One region of the Arthrobacter sp. P1_B11 genome, then DNA from elsewhere that is predicted to be linked to it. Evidence: riboswitches for the same ligand, from Rfam matches in the RefSeq annotation. Region 1 holds a riboswitch; each other region holds the start of a gene.

Region 1 (5,762 bases):
GCTTCTGTCCACGCGTCGGCCGGTCTCCGATGTCAGCGAAACGGACGTCAGTACCGCGCGGCGCGGCGAGCAATTCCGCGCCCGCCATCATGGTGGGCTCCCAGTCGAACACCACGCCGTCGTCCTCACCGATCACCACTGTGTCGCCGGGCTTGGCACCCTGCTTGAACAGTTCGTTTTCCACACCCAGTTTGGCAAGGCGGTCGGCCAGGTAGCCAATGGCTTCCTCGTTGGTGAAGTCGGTCTGTTTGACCCAGCGCACAGGCTTCTCGCCCAGGACGCGGAACAGCGGCTCCAGGTTCTTCTCCTCGCGGCGGATCTTGAAGCCGGCCTCGTTGACCGCACGGGGGCGCAGGACAGGAGCGTGCACCTTGGGCGGCGTGGCCGCCACCGTGTCCCGGGCGGCCTTGACGATCTCGGCCATGGCGAAACCAAGCTGGCGCAGGCCCTCGTGGCTCGTGGCTGAGACTTCGAAGACGCGGTAGCCTCTGGACTCCAGCTCCGGGCGGACGAACTCGGCCATGTCCTTGCCGTCGGGCAGATCGACCTTGTTCAGTGCCACCAGCCGGGGCCGGTGGTTGAGCGGGACAACTTCTCCGTCGGTGCCGGCGTAGCTCATGTCAACGGCGTACTTCTCAAGCTCGGCTTCAATAATGGCGAGGTCGGAGAGCGGGTCACGGTCAGATTCGAGCGTACCGCAGTCCAAAACGTGCACCAAAGCCGCACAACGCTCCACGTGGCGGAGGAAGTTATGGCCCAGGCCCTTGCCTTCGCTGGCACCCTCGATGAGTCCGGGGACGTCTGCGATGGTGAACCGGACCTCGCCGGCCTGGACCACGCCGAGGTTGGGGATGAGCGTGGTGAACGGGTAGTCGGCGATCTTGGGCCGGGCAGCGGACATCGCGGCAATCAGGCTGGATTTGCCCGCCGAAGGGAATCCGACCAGGGCAATATCCGCGATGGACTTCAGTTCCAGCACGATGTCGCTGGAATCACCCTCGATGCCCAGCAGTGCGAAGCCGGGGGCGCGACGCTTCTGCGAGGACAGCGAGGCGTTGCCAAGGCCGCCGATGCCGCCGGCAGCCGCAATGAATTCGGTGCCTTCGCCGACGAGGTCGGCGAGGACTTTGCCGTCCTTCGTCTTGACCACGGTGCCGTCCGGGACGGGCAGGATCAGCGTTTCACCGTTCTTGCCGCCGCGCCAGTCACCCATGCCCGGGCCGCCGTTGGTGGCGTGCCGGTGCGGGGCGTGGTGGTAGTCCAGCAGCGTGGTGGTCTGCAGGTCCACGCGCAGGATGACATCGCCGCCGTTGCCGCCATTGCCGCCGTCGGGTCCGCCGAGCGGCTTGAACTTCTCACGGTGAACGGAGACACAGCCGTGGCCGCCGGTACCGCCGGATACGTGCAGTACTACCCGGTCTACAAAGCTCGCCACGGTGAATCTCCTCTGTGCTTAATCTGACTGTCTTGGACACCCAAATTGATTGTAATGCGGTTAAAAGAACGGTGGAGCGGGCCATCATGGCCCGCTCCACCGGTTCAGATCCTGTTGTTACTCTGCAGCTGCAGCAGCAACGATGTTCACGACTCGACGGCCGCGGCGGGTGCCGAATTCGACAGCGCCGGCCTGCAGTGCGAACAGGGTGTCGTCGCCGCCACGGCCAACGCCTGCGCCGGGGTGGAAGTGGGTTCCACGCTGGCGGACGATGATCTCGCCTGCGGAAACTACCTGGCCGCCGAAGCGCTTGACGCCGAGGTACTGGGCGTTGGAGTCACGACCGTTGCGAGTGGAGCTCGCGCCTTTTTTATGTGCCATTTGGAATGCCTGCCTTTAAATTCTGGGGAATCTGCTGAAAACCTGAACAGTAACCAGTGGTTACTTGATACCGGTGATCTTGACCTTGGTCAGTTCCTGACGGTGACCCTGGCGCTTCTTGTAACCGGTCTTGTTCTTGAACTTCTGGATGACGATCTTCGGACCACGAAGGTCCTCAAGGATCTCAGCCGTAACAGTTACCTTGGCCAGGTCCGCAGCTGCGGAGGTGACCTTGTCACCGTCTACCAGGAGCAGTGCGGGCAGCTCAATGGTGCTGCCAGCTCCACCGGCGACGCGGTTCAGGGTAACGAAGTCTCCAACGGAAACCTTCTCTTGGCGGCCGCCTGCGCGGACAATCGCGTACACCACTTGGGAACTCACTTCTCTCGACGTTTATTACTAAATTTGCGTGCGGAACCTGGGTCCAATTGTTTGGCCTGGCTCTCGCTGTGCCTCAACGCCGTGGATTCCCCGGGGGAACCCGTGAGCTATCCCAAGAACAATTCCGATTGGATCGTTCCGGGGTCATAACCCAAGTGTTGGCGTAAGCACCGAAGATCTAGACTACGCTAATTTCGCCTTCGGCCGCAAATGAGGCTGGTTTCGGCGGGCTGTCCGTGATAGGCGCCACAAGGGCTGCCGCACCGCCTGCCGTAACCGTGCGCATCTATCGTACCGGCTGCCGCGCCCGCCGCCACTCAGCCGTGGCGGCGTGGCGCGTCGAAGAAATCCACTTCGTAGCGGCAGGACTGCCGGAAGGCCGTGAGCATCTGGGTGCGTTCCCAGTCAGACGCCGCGCGCCCGGCGGCATCGGTGATCCCGATGGCCTGCCGGGTGGCCGCGGCGAAGTCCTCGTCGGCGTAGGTGCGCAGCCACTCCGCGTACGGATGCTCTTCCGGGGCGCCCGCCGCCGCAAATTCGGCGTGGAGGCTCGCCCCGACGTCGGCATAGAGCCAGAAGCACGGAAGCACCGCCGCCACCAGCACGGCATAGCTTCCGGATGCCGACGCAGCCAGCAGGTGGTCCACATATGCCTTGGTGACCGGGCCCAGCTCCGCCCGCACCCTCCGGGTGCTGAGCCAGCTGCGGTGCAGCTCCGACTCGACTTCGAGGCACTGCTGCGCGGAACGCGCCCAAAAGAGCTGCTCGGCCTCGGTGGGGGCAAGGGCGCTGGCCCGCGCCAGGACGCGTGAATACCCGTTGAGGTAGATGGCATCCTGGGCGAGGTAGTACGCAAACTCGTTTTCCGACAGGGTGCCTTCCACCAGGCCGCGGATGAAGCCCAGGCCGTAGATCGCTTCCAGGTCGGGTGCGGCTTCGGCGTGGAGCATCCCGGCATAGCTGCCTTCGCCCGCCACCGTCAGGTGGTGGAAGTGGTGGACAGGTCCGTTACCGTGCCCCACGTCGAGCCTCCCGGACGTGCGGAGGGCCCCCTCAAGCCACGGCTTGACGGTACGCAAGGACAGCTCCCAGTCCCCTAAGCGCGCCTGCACCGTAGCCATGGCTGAGGACAGCGAGCACCCTGTGCCGTGGCTGTTGCGCGTCGGAACCCGCTCGCCGTCCACCACCACGACGTCAGCCGACAGCACACCACCGGTGTTCACGAGGGCGTCCGGGCAATCAGCACCGTCCAGATGCCCTCCCTTGACCAGGACTGTGGCCCCGGTTTCGGCCGACAACCGTTTTCCCTGCTCGAGCGCGTCGGACCAGGTGGCGGCTTCCGGTTCCCCGAGCAGCATGCCCAGCTCGGCAAGGTTGGGCGTGATCAGGTCGGCCAGCGGCAGAAGTGCCCGAAGTGCAGACTCGGCGGACTCCCGCAGGAGCCGGTCCCCGCTCGTTGCCACCATGACCGGGTCAAGAACCACGACGCCGGGACGGACCTTCTCCAGCCAGCTGCGGACCGCGGTGATCACCTTTTCGTCGCCCAGCATCCCGATCTTCACGGCGTCCACAGTGATGTCGTCGCTGACCGCTGACAGCTGCGCGGTGAGGAAATCCGCCGGCGGAACGTGGACGGCACTGACGCCGCGGGTGTTCTGCGCGGTCAGCGCCGTGATGGCGGCCATTCCATAGCCTCCGTTGGCCGCGATGCTCTTCAGGTCCGCCTGGACGCCGGCGCCTCCTGAAGGGTCCGAGCCGGCGATCGCCAAGACCCGGGGAATGTCCCGGCCGGTGCGCGGGGAGAATTTGAAGGCGGCAACGGAGGAATCAACCGCGGGAGGCAGGACAGATGCTGAGGACAAAGGAGACATCCCTTCGCCGGTGCTAACCGGTCAGGTTCAACGGGTTTGGATCTCAGCCGGCACTTTGCTCGGCACCCCGTGTCAGTCCCCCAGCCTAGCGGCTTACTCCCAAAACCCAACGGGCCGGTGCTGCGATTGCAGCACCGGCCCGTTGGAAGGGAGTCGACTCAGAGCTCAGACGCGGGTACGCCTACGCCAAGAATGATCGGCTCGCTGGCCGGCTTGGCGGCAGCCACCTTCTCCGCTTCCGGAGCCTTGGCCTCATGCGAGTGTCCGGCCACTGCTGCCGGCGCCGTCTCATGGTGTTCCACGGACGTCTCGTTGGCTGCGCCCTGCGCACGGCTTGCGCTGCGGTTCCGGCGCGGACGTCGGGCCCGGGTCTGCACGGCCGAGTGATCCGCGAACCGGTCGGCGTCGTTCTCCGCAACCGCCGGAGCGGGACTCGCCCCGGTTCGCGCCGGGGCAGCTACCGCAGTGGCAGGGCCGGCTGCAGCCGGATCAACAACAGCAGGTACCGGGGCCGCCGTCGGCTCCTCCGCAGCGGGAGCAGCAGGCTCGCCAAGGTGCGCGAAGGCTTCCTCAAGCCGGTCCAGGGTCAGGGCAGGCGTTTCGGATGCCAGCTCGTCGGCGTGCTCGACGAAGGGAAGCACCACCTTCTCGCCCCCGAACGTCAGCACGGCGCCGGGACGGCCGGAAATGCTTTCCGTCTCCGGGCTGCGGTGCACTGCCGGGCTCTCCGGAGCGGAGGCCGCCGGCACGGGAGCAGGCCGCGCCGCATCGCCGGAGACACCGTGGTGGGCGGCATCCTCATGCAGGTGGGCTGCGTGTGCCGCTGCCGCTATGTTGGCGAGGGCCGCCCGGGTGGCTTCGGCCTTGGCATGGCGCTCGGCCTCGTTTGGCTCGTGATGGACAGCGGCGGGAGCAGTAGGCGCGGACTCGGCCGGAACCTGGCCGCCCTTACCGCGGCGGCGGCTCTTTCGCTCCGGGCGCACGGCGGGCTGGTGCTCCGCTCGAGGGATGTGGTGCTCGGCGGCAACGACATTGGCCCGGCGGTGCTCGACCGGCTCGTCGTGGGTGACGATGCCGCGGCCGGCGCACGCCTCGCACTGCTCGCCGAAGACTTCCAGCAGCCCGGTGCCCATCCGTTTGCGCGTCATCTGCACGAGTCCCAGCGAGGTCACCTCCGCGACCTGGTGCTTGGTCCGGTCGCGGCCGAGGCACTCAACCATGCGGCGCAGCACGAGGTCGCGGTTGGATTCGAGCACCATGTCGATGAAGTCGATCACGATGATGCCGCCGATGTCGCGGAGTCGGAGCTGCCGGACGACTTCCTCGGCCGCCTCCAGGTTGTTCTTGGTGACCGTCTCTTCCAGGTTGCCGCCGCTGCCGGTGAACTTGCCGGTGTTGACGTCAACCACGGTCATGGCTTCGGTGCGGTCAATCACGAGGGAACCGCCGGACGGCAGGAACACCTTGCGGTCCAGCGCCTTGTGGATCTGCTCGTCGATCCGCCACGCCGCGAAGATGTCGGTGTCCTTGGTCCACTTCTCCAGCCGGCCCACCAGGTCGGGTGCCACATAGGTGACGTAGGCCTCGATGGTGTCCCACGCTTCCTCGCCGGAAACGATCAGCTTCGAGAAGTCCTCGTTGAAGACGTCGCGGACCACCTTGATCGTCAGGTCCGGTTCGCCGTAGAGCAGTTC
Region 2 (5,762 bases), on a different contig from region 1:
GGCGCCCGACGGCGGCAATCAGCTCAAGCGCGCCGGCCGCCGTCGGCGTCTTATAGACGGTGACCAGTCCGCCGAGCCGGTAACGCCAGTCCGGCAGGCCCCCGAGGGCCTCGTCGATCTGGGGGCGGGTGAGGATGTCGTCCGTGGCGGCCACTGCTGACTCCTTGGCGAGGTTACGGGCTAAGCCTGCCCGCCGGACGGGCCGCGGTGATCCGGGTTAGAGGAACTCCGCCCGGCCTTCCATGGCCGATGACGCCAAGGCATGCTCGCGGCGCGGGATCCGCCCGGCCGCTTTCGCCAGCCTACCGGCGATAACCGCGTGTTTGAAGGCCTCCCCCATCAGGGCCGGGTTCTGCGCCCGGGTCACGGCGGTGGCCAGGAGCACGGCGTCGCAGCCCAGCTCCATGGCCAGTGCGGCATCGGAGGCTGTGCCGATGCCGGCGTCCAGCACCACCGGGACGGAGGCGCGGGACACGATCAGCTCGATGTTGTGGGGATTCAAGATTCCCAGGCCGGTGCCGATCGGCGATCCCAGCGGCATGACGGCCGCCGCACCCAGGTTTTCAAGGCGCAGCGCCAGGACCGGATCGTCGTTCGTGTAGGCGAAGACTTTGAAGCCGCGGCTGACGAGCTGTTCGGTGGCATCCACGAGTTCCACCGCGTCCGGCAGGAGAGTGTGCTCATCGGCGATGACTTCGAGTTTGACCCAGTCCGTTTCCAGGGCCTCGCGGGCGAGTTCCGCCGTCATCACGGCGTCGCGTGCCGTGAAGCAGCCGGCCGTGTTCGGCAGCACACGGATGTTGTGGTCAAGGAGCAGCTGGAACAGGGATCCGGTTTCGGCGGGCGAATAGCGGCGCATGGCCACCGTGGTCAGTTCGGTGCCGGAGGCCAGGAGCGCCGCGCCCAGTCCGTCCAGGCTCGGAGCCCCGCCGGTGCCCATGATCAGCCGCGAGGTCAGCTCCACGCCGTCGATGACCAGGGGGTCTGCCTTGAACCCCGCCCTGCCCGTCGCCTTATCAGTCGTGCCGGTCGCCGCTGTCGTTGTTTCAGTCATCGTCCTCATCCTCCCTGAACTGCCGTGACGAGTTCGATTTCATCGCCCTCGGCGAGCGCCGTGCTGTTCCACTGGCTCCTTGGCACAACCTCCGAATTGCGGGCCACGGCCACGCCAAGCCGCTGGCCGTCGGCCGCCTGCCCGTTTGCAGCCAGTGTCCGCCCGGTGACGTTGCTGACCAGAGTTGTCACGGAGGCGCCTGCGCCCACTGCGTGTTGGTTGCCGTTCAGTGTGATGTTCATGCTGGTTCCTTGTCTCGGTCAAATGTGACTGTGCCCGTTGCGCAGCTGGCCGGTGTGCCGTTGCCCGGGGCGGCTGCGCCCGCCGCGGCGGGGCGCCCGGCCGAAAACCGCTCCGGACGGAAGGCGTGCCAGCGTTTGTCCTCCACGCCGTCCATCAGCCCGCGGCAGATGGCGGCTGCGGCTGGCGTCAGCAGCACGCCGTGGCGGAAGAACCCGGTGGCGATGATGAGCCCGGCAACAGTTGCCCGCAGCCCCCCGTCGGCCGCAGTGCCCGCCCGGCCCGCCGTGCTTCCGTGCCGCACGGTGCTGCCCTGCCCCGCCGTAATGCCGCCGAGGGGTACGCGGCCCAGCAACGGGGCGTTGTCGGGGGTACCCGGCCGGGCCCTGGCGGTCGATTCCAGGAGCTCGAGTTCTGCCACGGCCGGCACCAGCACCTGGGCGTCGCGGAGGAGCTGGTAGACCCCGCCGGCGCTGGGGGCTGAATGCCCGTCCTCCCTCTGGGTGGCGCCGATAACCACCGTTCCGTCCTGCCGCGGAACAAGATAGACGGGTATTCCGCGGACAATGCCCCGGACCGTGGCCGTAAGCAGCGGCCGGAGGTGCGCGGGAACCCGGAGCCTGAGGATGTCGCCGTAGACCGGGCGCAGGGGCAGCTTCAGCCCGTCCGGCAGTCCATCCAGCGACGCCGCCGCGAGTCCGTTGGCCACCACGGTTTCGGCGGCACGCACAGTGCCGCCGCCCGCCAGCCGGACGCCGCAGACCCGTTCGCGCTGCCCGCCGTCCCACAGCAGGCCGGCAGCGTTTTCCCTGATCTCATAGCCGTTTTCTGCACCGGCAACGGCCGTCCGCGAACCGGGTTCGTGGCGGGCCAGCGCAGCTGCGATGCTTGCCACCAGCATCCGCGGATCAACCTGGTGGTCAGCCGGGATGTCCAGCGCACAGGAGATGCCCGGGCTGAGCAGCGGCTCCCGCGACCGGGCCTCACGGATGGTCAGCGGCGCGACAACCAGGCCGCACGCCTGCTGGACTTCCCGAAGGTCCGTCAGGGTGCGGCGGTCGGCGGGGTCCGCACCGACGGCGATGGTCGGCGTCGAAAGATAACCGGTCTCCCTGCCGGCTCCGCCATCGGCGAGCGCCGCGGCGAAATCGGGCCATCTGGCAGAGGATTCGAGCATCAGTTCCAGGAGTTCCTGCTCCTGGTAGTGCAGCTCGCTGACAGGGGCGAGCATTCCCGCAGCGGCCCAGCTGGCCCCCGTCCCCGGCGCATCGTCAATAAGCACCACTGAGCGTCCTGAACGCCTCGCCTCCCAGGCAATCCCGTGGCCGATCACGCCGCCGCCGATGACGGCAACGTCAGCGTGCAGCGGTTCCGCGGCAGAAGTGTTTGTGGCGGAAGTGCTCCCGCCGGATCCAAGCTGCATGGAAATCCTTCCCTACGCCGGTACTAACCGGATCAGGTCAAGCGGTCGGCTCTTACGCCCTCTCAGCCCTGCGGCGTTTGTGACAGCTGCAGCGGGCTCCCGCGGTACCTGCCCAGTTTAGAGGAACTAGGCTGGTTGCCATGACCGCGCATGATGTCCACACCACCGCCCGACTGTACCTTTGCACCGATGCCCGCAAGGAGCGCGGCGATTTCACCGATTTCGTTGATGCGGCCTTCGCCGGAGGGGTGGATATCATCCAGCTGAGGGACAAGACCATCGAGGCGGCCGAGGAACTCGAACTCTTGGAAGTTGTGCGCCAGGCAGCCCACAGGCATGGCCGGCTCTGGGCCGTCAATGACCGGGCAGACATTGCGTCGCTGTCCGGGGCCCCGGTGTTCCATATCGGCCAGAAGGACCTGCCGCTGCGCTCCGCACGGAAGCTGCTGCATGACGCCACGGTGATCGGGCTGTCCACGCACACCCCTGACCAGGTGGATGCCGCGATCGCCGCCTCCCCCGGGCGAAGCGGTCTGGACTATTTCTGCGTTGGCCCGGTGTGGGCCACCCCCACCAAACCCGGCCGGGCCGCCGTCGGGCTCGATCTTGTCCGCTATGCGGCGGAGGCCGTAAGGGCGGCGGACGAGGAAAGGGTCGGCGGCCTGCTGCTGCCCTGGTTCGCCATCGGCGGGATCGACCTCACCAACGTGGAGCAGGTCGCGGCAGCGGGCGCCGGCAGGATCGTCGTCGTCCGGGCTATCACCGAGGCGCCGGATCCGGAGGCCGCGGCAGCCGAACTGCTCGAGGCCCTGGATGCGGGAGCGGAGAACGCCGGAGTGAAGGGCGCAGGCGCGCCGGTGGCAGGCCTGAACTAGCCGCTCAGACCGAGCTGCACCATCCGCCGGGAATGGTTTTCGGCGAGCTCGGAGGTGAGGCTGCGCACCCGCTCCCGGGCCGCGGCGTCGTCAGCACCGCTGTCCGCTTCAGTGATCAGCTCGGTCAGGAAGGCGTGTTCATAGCCCACGCGCTGTGCCTGCGTGAGCGCCTCTCCCAGGAGCCGCCGTCCCCACAACGCCAGCCGTGAGGCGAGCCGGGGATCATCGGCAAGGGCCACCCTCAACCTCTCGCGGAGGACCGCCGTCGCTTCCTCGGAGGACTGGATCTGCTGAATAAGCTCCCGGGTCCCGGCATCCACGTAGCGGGCCACGGCCTGGTAGAAATCGGCCGAGACCGTGTCCACCACATAGGCCTTCATCAGGGATTCGTACCAGTCCGCGGGCCGCGTCCGCTCATGAAAATGGTCCACCGCTGCCTGGAACGGGAGCATCGCGTCCTCGACGTCAACGCCCATCCCGGCGAGCCTCTCACTCACGAGCTCGTAGTGCTGGAATTCGATGACGGCAATCCTGCCGAGCACCGCGCGGTCGTGGAGCGTGGGCGAGTAGCGGGCGTCCGACGACAGCCGTTCGAAGGCGGAGAGCTCGCCGTATGCCATCACCCCGAACAGATCAGCGACGAAACGGTCGTACCGAGCGGTGTCAGCCGAGGATGTGCCCATAATCCAAGACTAACTGCGGAAATCGGGCTAACCTGATTTTCGTGCCACATCATCGCCTATCCCCCAGCGTCCATGAACAGACCAATGCCCTGGCGGAGGCCCTGAGTGCGCTGCGGACCGAGCTGGAGCTCCCGGGGCAGTTCCCCTTGGAAGTGCTCAAGGAGGCCGAGGCGGCTGTGGCGCAGCGGCAGCTCCCGGAGCTGGACTTGACCGACGTCGAATTCCTGACCATCGACCCGCCATCCTCAACCGACTTGGACCAGGCCCTCTTCATCGAAAGATCCGCAGACGGCTACCGCATCCTGTACGCCATCGCCGATGTGCCGTCCTTCGTGGTGCCCGGCGGCGCCCTCGACGCCGAAACCCGCCGCCGCGGCCAGACCTTCTATGCTCCGGACGGCCGCATCCCCCTGCACCCCGAGGTCATCAGCGAGAATGCGGGCAGCCTGCTCGCCGGCCAGCTCTGTTCGGCGTTCGTTTGGGAGTTCGAACTCGACGCAACGGCCGAGGTCGTCTCCGCCCTGGTGCGGCGGGCGATGGTCCGCAGCCGTGAGAAGCTCAATTACAAGGGCGTCCAGACCGAGCTGGATGCGGGAACCGCCTCCCCGCTCCTGCAGCTCCTTCGCGAAGTCGGGCTCAAGCGTGTCGAGCTCGAGCGGGCCCGCGGCGGTGCCAGCCTGAACATGCCGGAGCAGGAAATCGTGCAGCTTCCCGACGGCGGTTACCGGATTGTGGCGGCCCCGCAGCTTCCGGTGGAGGACTGGAACGCCCAGATCTCCCTGATGACCGGCATGGCGGCAGCCTCGCTGATGCTCGACGGCAAAGTGGGCGTCCTCCGCACAATGCCGGCCCCAGACGAACGCTCGCTCGCCCATTTCAGGCGCCAGACCGATGCATTGGGCAAGCCGTGGGACGGAAAAGTCAGCTACGGGGAGTACCTGCGGACGCTGGATCCCACCGACCACCGGCAGCTCGCCATCCTGCATTCGGCAGGAATGCTCTTCCGCGGAGCCGGGTACACCTATTTTGACGGCACGGTTCCGGACGACGCCATCCAGTCCGCCATTGGCACGGCGTACGCCCACACCACCGCGCCCCTCCGGCGGCTGATCGACCGCTTCGTCCTTGTCATTTGCGAGGCGCTGAGCAATGACCGCCCCGTTCCGGCCTGGGCCCGCGCAGCGCTGCCCTCCCTTCCCGACATCATGGCGTCCTCGGACCAGCTGGCCGCCAAGATGGAGCGGCTGGCCCTGGACACCGTGGAAGCGGCCCTGCTCAGCAACCATATTGGCCAGGAATTCGACGCCGTGGTGATCTCAGGGTCCAAGCCCGCCAAGAACAACGGCAATGGAAATGCGAACGGAAACGGGAACTGGAAGGGTTCAAACGGCAGGGCGTCCAACGGCAAGGCGTCCAACGGCACTGGCCCGTCCGGCATCGTCCAGATTGCCGAACCTGCTGTCACTGCCCGCTGCGCCGGCGAAATG
Region 3 (5,762 bases), on a different contig from region 1:
GAGTCTCCACGACCAGCAGGTCCTGGACGGGCATCGTGTTCAGACCCGAGATCTTGCCGACCACCTGGGAGCCGACGCGCGCTTCGAGGCCTACCAGCTCATGCTCGTACCAGCCTTCGTCGTCGTCCTCGTCGAGCTCCTCGGTTTCGATGAACAGCTTGGCGCCGCGGAGGGTCTCCGCCTCGTTCCGGGTTTCAATTTCCTCGAACGCGAGAAGGAGGATGTCCTTGTTCCAGCGTGCACTGAGCACGGTCAGGGGCCCGGCCGACGCAGGCTCCACCACGAGCTCCGTGCCGGGGACAAACCGGTCGTCCGGGGCATCGGTGAGCACCTGGACGGTCACCTCGCCGCGGATTCCATGGGGCTTGCCGATTCGTGCCACCTGAAGCTGCATGTGTTCCTCTGTTCCGGAGTGCGTTGTGAAAGTTTGCGCTGTGGTTGCGCGTCGGTCTTGCGGTAAAAACAGTCCGGCCCCTCCACCGTTAGCTGGTGGAGGGGCCGGACTCAAGACAAGTGTTGCAGGCGCGTTACCGGCGGCGGTCGGTGTCGACGACGTCGACCCTGACCTGCTCGCCATCTGCCAATGCCGCCACAACGGTGCGCAGTGCGCGCGCGGTGCGGCCCTGGCGTCCGATTACCCGTCCAAGGTCCTCCTGATGAACGCGCACTTCGAGGGTGTCCCCGCGGCGGTTGTTCTTCGCGCTGACCTTGACATCCTCAGGGGAGTCAACGATACCGCGGACAAGGTGTTCGAGCGCTTCTGCCAGCAACTTACTCAGCCTCGGTGGTCTCTGCTTCAGCCTCGGCGGGAGCTTCTGCCTTGGCCTTCTTGGTGATGGCTTCCGGGATGATCACGGAACCCTTTTCCGGAGCAACGAAGGCTTCCTTGGCAACCTTGGTCTTCAAGGTGCCTTCCTGGCCCGGGAGACCCTTGAATTTCTGCCAGTCACCGGTGATCTTGAGGATCGCGGCGACCTGCTCCGACGGCTGTGCGCCGACGCCGAGCCAGTACTGGGCACGGTCCGTGTCGACCTCGATGTACGAGGGCTCTTCGGTGGGGTGGTACTTGCCGATTTCTTCGATGGCACGGCCGTCACGCTTGGAGCGTGCGTCCATGACGACGATGCGGTAGTACGGTGCGCGCATCTTACCGAAGCGCTTAAGGCGAATCTTTACGGCCACTTTTGTGGTCACTCCTGTTTCTGAAACGGGGTCGAGCCCGGCGTTCTGCACCCGTGGGGCGGGCCGTACTAGGGGGTTCTAAAAGGACAAGATCCGGACGCGGAGAGAGGGGCCACGCAGATCAAGTACCTGTTTATTGTGCCAGATCGGCGGCACTATTTCGACTTGACATGCCCCCGGGCTCCGTTTTCGGCGGCCTGGGGGCTAAAAGGCGCTCCCGCCGGCGTGACCGCGCTGGCGTGCCCGGTGCCTGCGGTCGGTCAGGAAGACCGCACGTAGAGGCCGGTCCGGCTGTTCTCGTCGACGCTTCCGGCGAGTTCTGCCAGCTGCTGGACGTACTTCCGCGCCTCGTCCGCGCCAAAGGGCATGTCGTCCTCGGCCGCCCACTTCTCGGCAACATCGTCCAGGACGTTGCCCTCCCCTTCGGATTCATAGCTGAGCAGTTCGGCGAGCGCACGGACCATGGCCGGCGGCACTCCGAGCAGCGCGTCGCTGGCCACGTCCACCATGGCGAGTTCATAGTCGGCACCCGCTGCGTGCACGGCCGTGCCGGCGAGATCACCAAGCTGTTCAATTTCAAAGTCGCTGATCCCGGGAATCCGGACGCCCCCGGCGGACGCGGAGGCGCCGGCGCCAAGTGCAGCGGCGCGCTTGAGGGCTTCACTGTGGGTGGCAACAAACATTTCGGTGAAGCCCATGGACATCGTCCTCGTTCCGTCGACGGCGGGGTCCCCAGGCGGCAGCGGCGGCCGCCCGGGGATGGTCGAAATCAGCCTAACCCACACCCGCCGCGTGGATTCAGCCGACGATGGTTTCGGCGTACTGCGCGCTCAGCGCACGGCGACACGAATGCGGTTGCGCCACGGGTCCTGGAACCGAAGCTCCGCCCCGGTGTGGTGGGCAGCGACTCCGGCGACCTTTAGGCGGTCGGCGAGCGCTCCGACGTCGTCGCCGGCCGGGACTTCGATGAGGACTTCGCCCAGGCCCAGGGTGTCCCGCCGGGGACCTGCGCCGCGGCTGTTCCAGACGTTCATGGCCATGTGGTGGTGGTAGCCTCCGGCGGAGACGAACAGGGCCTGGCCGTGCCAGCCTGCCGTCTTCTCGAATCCGAGGGTGCCAACGTAGAAGTCGTGGGCCGACTGGACGTCGCCAACCTGCAGGTGGACGTGACCCACCCCTGCCTCCGTGCCGCGCTGGCCCTCCACCGCACCCTGGGTCAGGTGGTCCTGCAGGTACTTCTGCGGCGGCAGCGCAAGGCTGTCCATGACTACATTCTTGCCGTCCCAAGACCAAGCATCGCGGGGGCGGTCCCAGTAGAGTTCGATGCCGTTGCCTTCCGGATCACTGAAGTAGAAAGCCTCGCTGACCAGGTGGTCGGCGCTTCCCGTGAAGGACTGCGGCTCGTACTGCGCCGCGGTGGCCACGGTGGCTGCCAGTGCCTCCTGATTGTCGAACAGGAGTGCCGTGTGGAAGAGGCCGGCTTCTCCCCGGCCCGGAATATTCAGGCCCGGGGCGGGAGCGAGATGAACCAGCGGCGTCTTAAGCCTGCCAAGGTAAAGGCCGCCGTCCTGCTCCGCCACGACGTCGAGGCCGAGCGCCCGCTGGTAGTAGTCGGTCATGAGGTTCATGTCCCCCACTTTGAGCATCACAGTGCCCATGGTGAGATCGGCAGGAAGAAGATCCTGGCTGCTGGCTGCTGGTGTCATTTGAGTACTCCCGGACTCCCTGGCCACCGGATTTCGATGGTCTCTACATATCTAAATTACTTGAAGCTTCAATTTATTCCTAAACGGACAACGCGTCCCCGCAGAACTATGCCCCTGAGATCCCTGATGGTTCCGGGCACCTCGCGGGGGTCCTCAGTGCAACACCACGTCGGCACTTGCCCCTTCGGCCAGGCCCTCCGCTCCCAGCCACCGGCGGGCACCCCAACAGGCGGCGTCCAGGGCAGCAGCCGCCGGAAGGCCTGCGGCGTGGAGGGCCAGGATCTCGTCAGCTATCCGGCCGTGCCGGATCACGCTGCCCGCGTCCGTTCCAGCGAAAACCTGCACCCCGGCTTCGTGCGCTTCCAGGATCCGTTCATTCCGGCCTTCCCACAGGGCCCGCATGTGGGCCGCGTAGCGCGGAAACTTGGGTTCGGCCTGGGCAGCGATATCCGGGAACGTCGCGATGTTGATCAGTGTGGGAACGATCGACACGTGCTGCTCGACCAGCCTGGGAATGTGCCGCGGCAGAAGTCCCGTGGCATGTTCGATGCAGTCGATTCCGGCGTCCAGCACGTCGTCGAGCGTGTCTTCGGCGAAGCAGTGTGCAGTGACCCTGGCGCCCTCATCGTGGGCGGCGCTGACGGCGTCCCGTACCGCCGAGGCGGGAAACGACGGCGCGAGGTCGCCGGCGTCGCGGTCGATCCAGTCCCCCACCAGCTTGACCCAGCCATCGCCGGAACGCGCCTGCTTGCGGACCGCCTCGACAAGGCCCTCCGGCTCCACTTCGACGGCGAAATTCCTCAGATAGCGGCCTGTCCGGGCGATGTGCCGCCCGGCCCGGATGATCCTCGGCGCTTCCGGGCTGCGCTGGAGCCAGCGGGTATCGCTGGCCGCGCCTGCGTCCCGGACGAGCAGCGTGCCGGCGTCGCGGTCAGTCATCGCCTGGGCATAGGCGGTGTCGTCGTCCACGGCGCCTCCGGGCCCCAGCCCGATGTGGCAGTGGGCATCCACGAAGCCGGGCAGCACCCAGCCGTCAAGTACTGCGTCCGGGACGACTGCCGGGCGGCGGAAGGTCAGCCGACCGTCCACGGCCCAAAGGCCTGCCCGCTCCTGGTCCGGGCCGGTAAGCGCGGTCCCGCTGAATTCGATGATGGGCGCCATGGCTCAAGCGTAATCCGTACGGCCCGGCCCGGCGTGTGTCACACCCGGCACGGATGCGGCACCCGCCTGCCGCCCTGTGGTAGCTTCGTCTACGACCACACGGGTGCCCCTGCAGGGGCTGAGATCGGGCTAGCGCAGCCTGCGACCGTTGAACCTGTCCGGGTAATGCCGGCGAAGGAAGTGAGCAGTAAATGAACACCCAGAAAACACGGCTGAGCCCTGCCCAAAACGAGGCGGCCCATAACGAAGCTGGCCAGCAGACCACCCAGTCGCTGAAGTCGCACTCACTGGCTTACATCGAGGGGGAAGGCCTGCGCGTCCCGGTCACGGAAATCGCCCTGGAGCCGTCTCCCAACGGGGAGCAGAACGAGCCGCTGCGGGTCTACCGGACTGCGGGTCCGGGCAGCGACCCGGTAGTGGGCCTCGCCCCGTTCCGCTCGGAATGGATTGAAGCACGCGGGGACACGGAGCCGTACGGCGGCCGGCAGCGGAACCTGCTCGACGACGGCAGGTCGGCTGTACGTCGCGGCGCAGCTTCCGCGGAGTGGAAGGGAGCGCAGCCGGTGCCCCGCCGCGCCGTCGGGGGCAAGACGGTGACCCAGATGCACTATGCCCGGCAGGGCGTCCTCACCCCGGAAATGCGCTTCGTGGCACTCCGCGAGAACTGCGACGTTGAACTGGTGCGCAGCGAGGTGGCTGCAGGCCGTGCCATCATCCCCAACAACATAAACCACCCCGAGTCCGAACCCATGATCATCGGCAAGGCGTTCCTGGTAAAGATCAACGCCAACATCGGCAACTCGGCTGTAACCAGTTCGATTGCAGAGGAAGTGGACAAGCTGCAGTGGGCCACCCAGTGGGGCGCGGATACCGTGATGGACCTGTCCACCGGCGATGACATCCACACCACCCGCGAATGGCTGATCCGCAACTCCCCCGTCCCTATCGGCACCGTTCCGATCTACCAGGCGCTGGAGAAGGTCAACGGTGAGGCCAATGCCCTGACGTGGGAGATCTTCCGGGACACCGTGATTGAGCAGTGCGAGCAGGGTGTGGACTACATGACCATCCACGCCGGAGTGCTGCTGCGCTACGTCCCGCTGACCGCCAACCGCGTCACGGGCATCGTGTCCCGCGGCGGGTCCATCATGGCCGGCTGGTGCCTCGCACACCACCAGGAGAACTTCCTTTACACGCACTTTGACGAGCTGTGCGAGATCTTCGCCAAGTACGACGTCTCCTTTTCGCTCGGCGACGGCCTCCGGCCGGGCGCAACCGCCGATGCCAACGACGCCGCACAGTTCGCCGAACTGGACACCCTGGCGGAGCTGACCCAGCGTGCCTGGGAATACGACGTCCAGGTGATGGTTGAAGGCCCAGGCCACGTCCCGTTCCACCTGGTGCGCGAGAACGTCGAGCGCCAGCAGGAGCTGTGCAAGGGCGCTCCGTTCTATACCCTCGGCCCGCTGGTCACGGACGTGGCGCCCGGCTACGACCACATCACCTCCGCCATCGGTGCCACGGAGATCGCCCGCTACGGTACGGCCATGCTCTGCTATGTGACGCCCAAGGAACACCTGGGGCTGCCCAACAAGGACGACGTGAAGACCGGCGTGATCACCTACAAGATCGCCGCCCACGCCGCAGACCTCGCCAAGGGCCACCCCGGCGCCAATGAGAGGGACGACGCCCTGTCCAAGGCGCGCTTCGAGT

What was found. A riboswitch is a leader RNA that binds a small molecule or an ion and turns the genes downstream of it on or off. The one in region 1 is predicted to bind thiamine pyrophosphate.
Region 2: linked by a shared signal. The riboswitch ahead of thiO (glycine oxidase ThiO) and the one ahead of thiD (bifunctional hydroxymethylpyrimidine kinase/phosphomethylpyrimidine kinase) in region 1 are both predicted to bind thiamine pyrophosphate.
Region 3: linked by a shared signal. The riboswitch ahead of thiC (phosphomethylpyrimidine synthase ThiC) and the one ahead of thiD (bifunctional hydroxymethylpyrimidine kinase/phosphomethylpyrimidine kinase) in region 1 are both predicted to bind thiamine pyrophosphate.

The regions. Positions count from the first base shown of each region.
Region 1 covers NZ_JBFTZQ010000031.1:45,031-50,792, forward strand. The annotation lists gene obgE (GTPase ObgE) at 1-1,435, opposite strand, end outside; gene rpmA (50S ribosomal protein L27) at 1,553-1,816, opposite strand; gene rplU (50S ribosomal protein L21) at 1,877-2,185, opposite strand; gene thiD (bifunctional hydroxymethylpyrimidine kinase/phosphomethylpyrimidine kinase) at 2,515-4,068, opposite strand; TPP riboswitch at 4,051-4,148, opposite strand; gene AC1D14_RS19370 (Rne/Rng family ribonuclease) at 4,227-5,762, opposite strand, start outside.
Region 2 covers NZ_JBFTZQ010000001.1:128,046-133,807, reverse strand. The annotation lists gene AC1D14_RS00625 (4a-hydroxytetrahydrobiopterin dehydratase) at 1-154, opposite strand, end outside; gene AC1D14_RS00620 (thiazole synthase) at 218-1,054, opposite strand; gene thiS (sulfur carrier protein ThiS) at 1,060-1,296, opposite strand; gene thiO (glycine oxidase ThiO) at 1,293-2,717, opposite strand; TPP riboswitch at 2,710-2,830, opposite strand; gene thiE (thiamine phosphate synthase) at 2,858-3,592, shown strand; gene AC1D14_RS00600 (ferritin-like fold-containing protein) at 3,589-4,275, opposite strand; gene AC1D14_RS00595 (RNB domain-containing ribonuclease) at 4,317-5,762, shown strand, end outside.
Region 3 covers NZ_JBFTZQ010000001.1:467,319-473,080, reverse strand. The annotation lists gene rimM (ribosome maturation factor RimM) at 1-394, opposite strand, end outside; gene AC1D14_RS02130 (RNA-binding protein) at 528-770, opposite strand; gene rpsP (30S ribosomal protein S16) at 772-1,182, opposite strand; gene AC1D14_RS02120 (hypothetical protein) at 1,443-1,880, opposite strand; gene AC1D14_RS02115 (VOC family protein) at 2,013-2,888, opposite strand; partial or broken gene AC1D14_RS02110 (amidohydrolase family protein) at 2,957-4,049, opposite strand; TPP riboswitch at 4,139-4,246, shown strand; gene thiC (phosphomethylpyrimidine synthase ThiC) at 4,241-5,762, shown strand, end outside.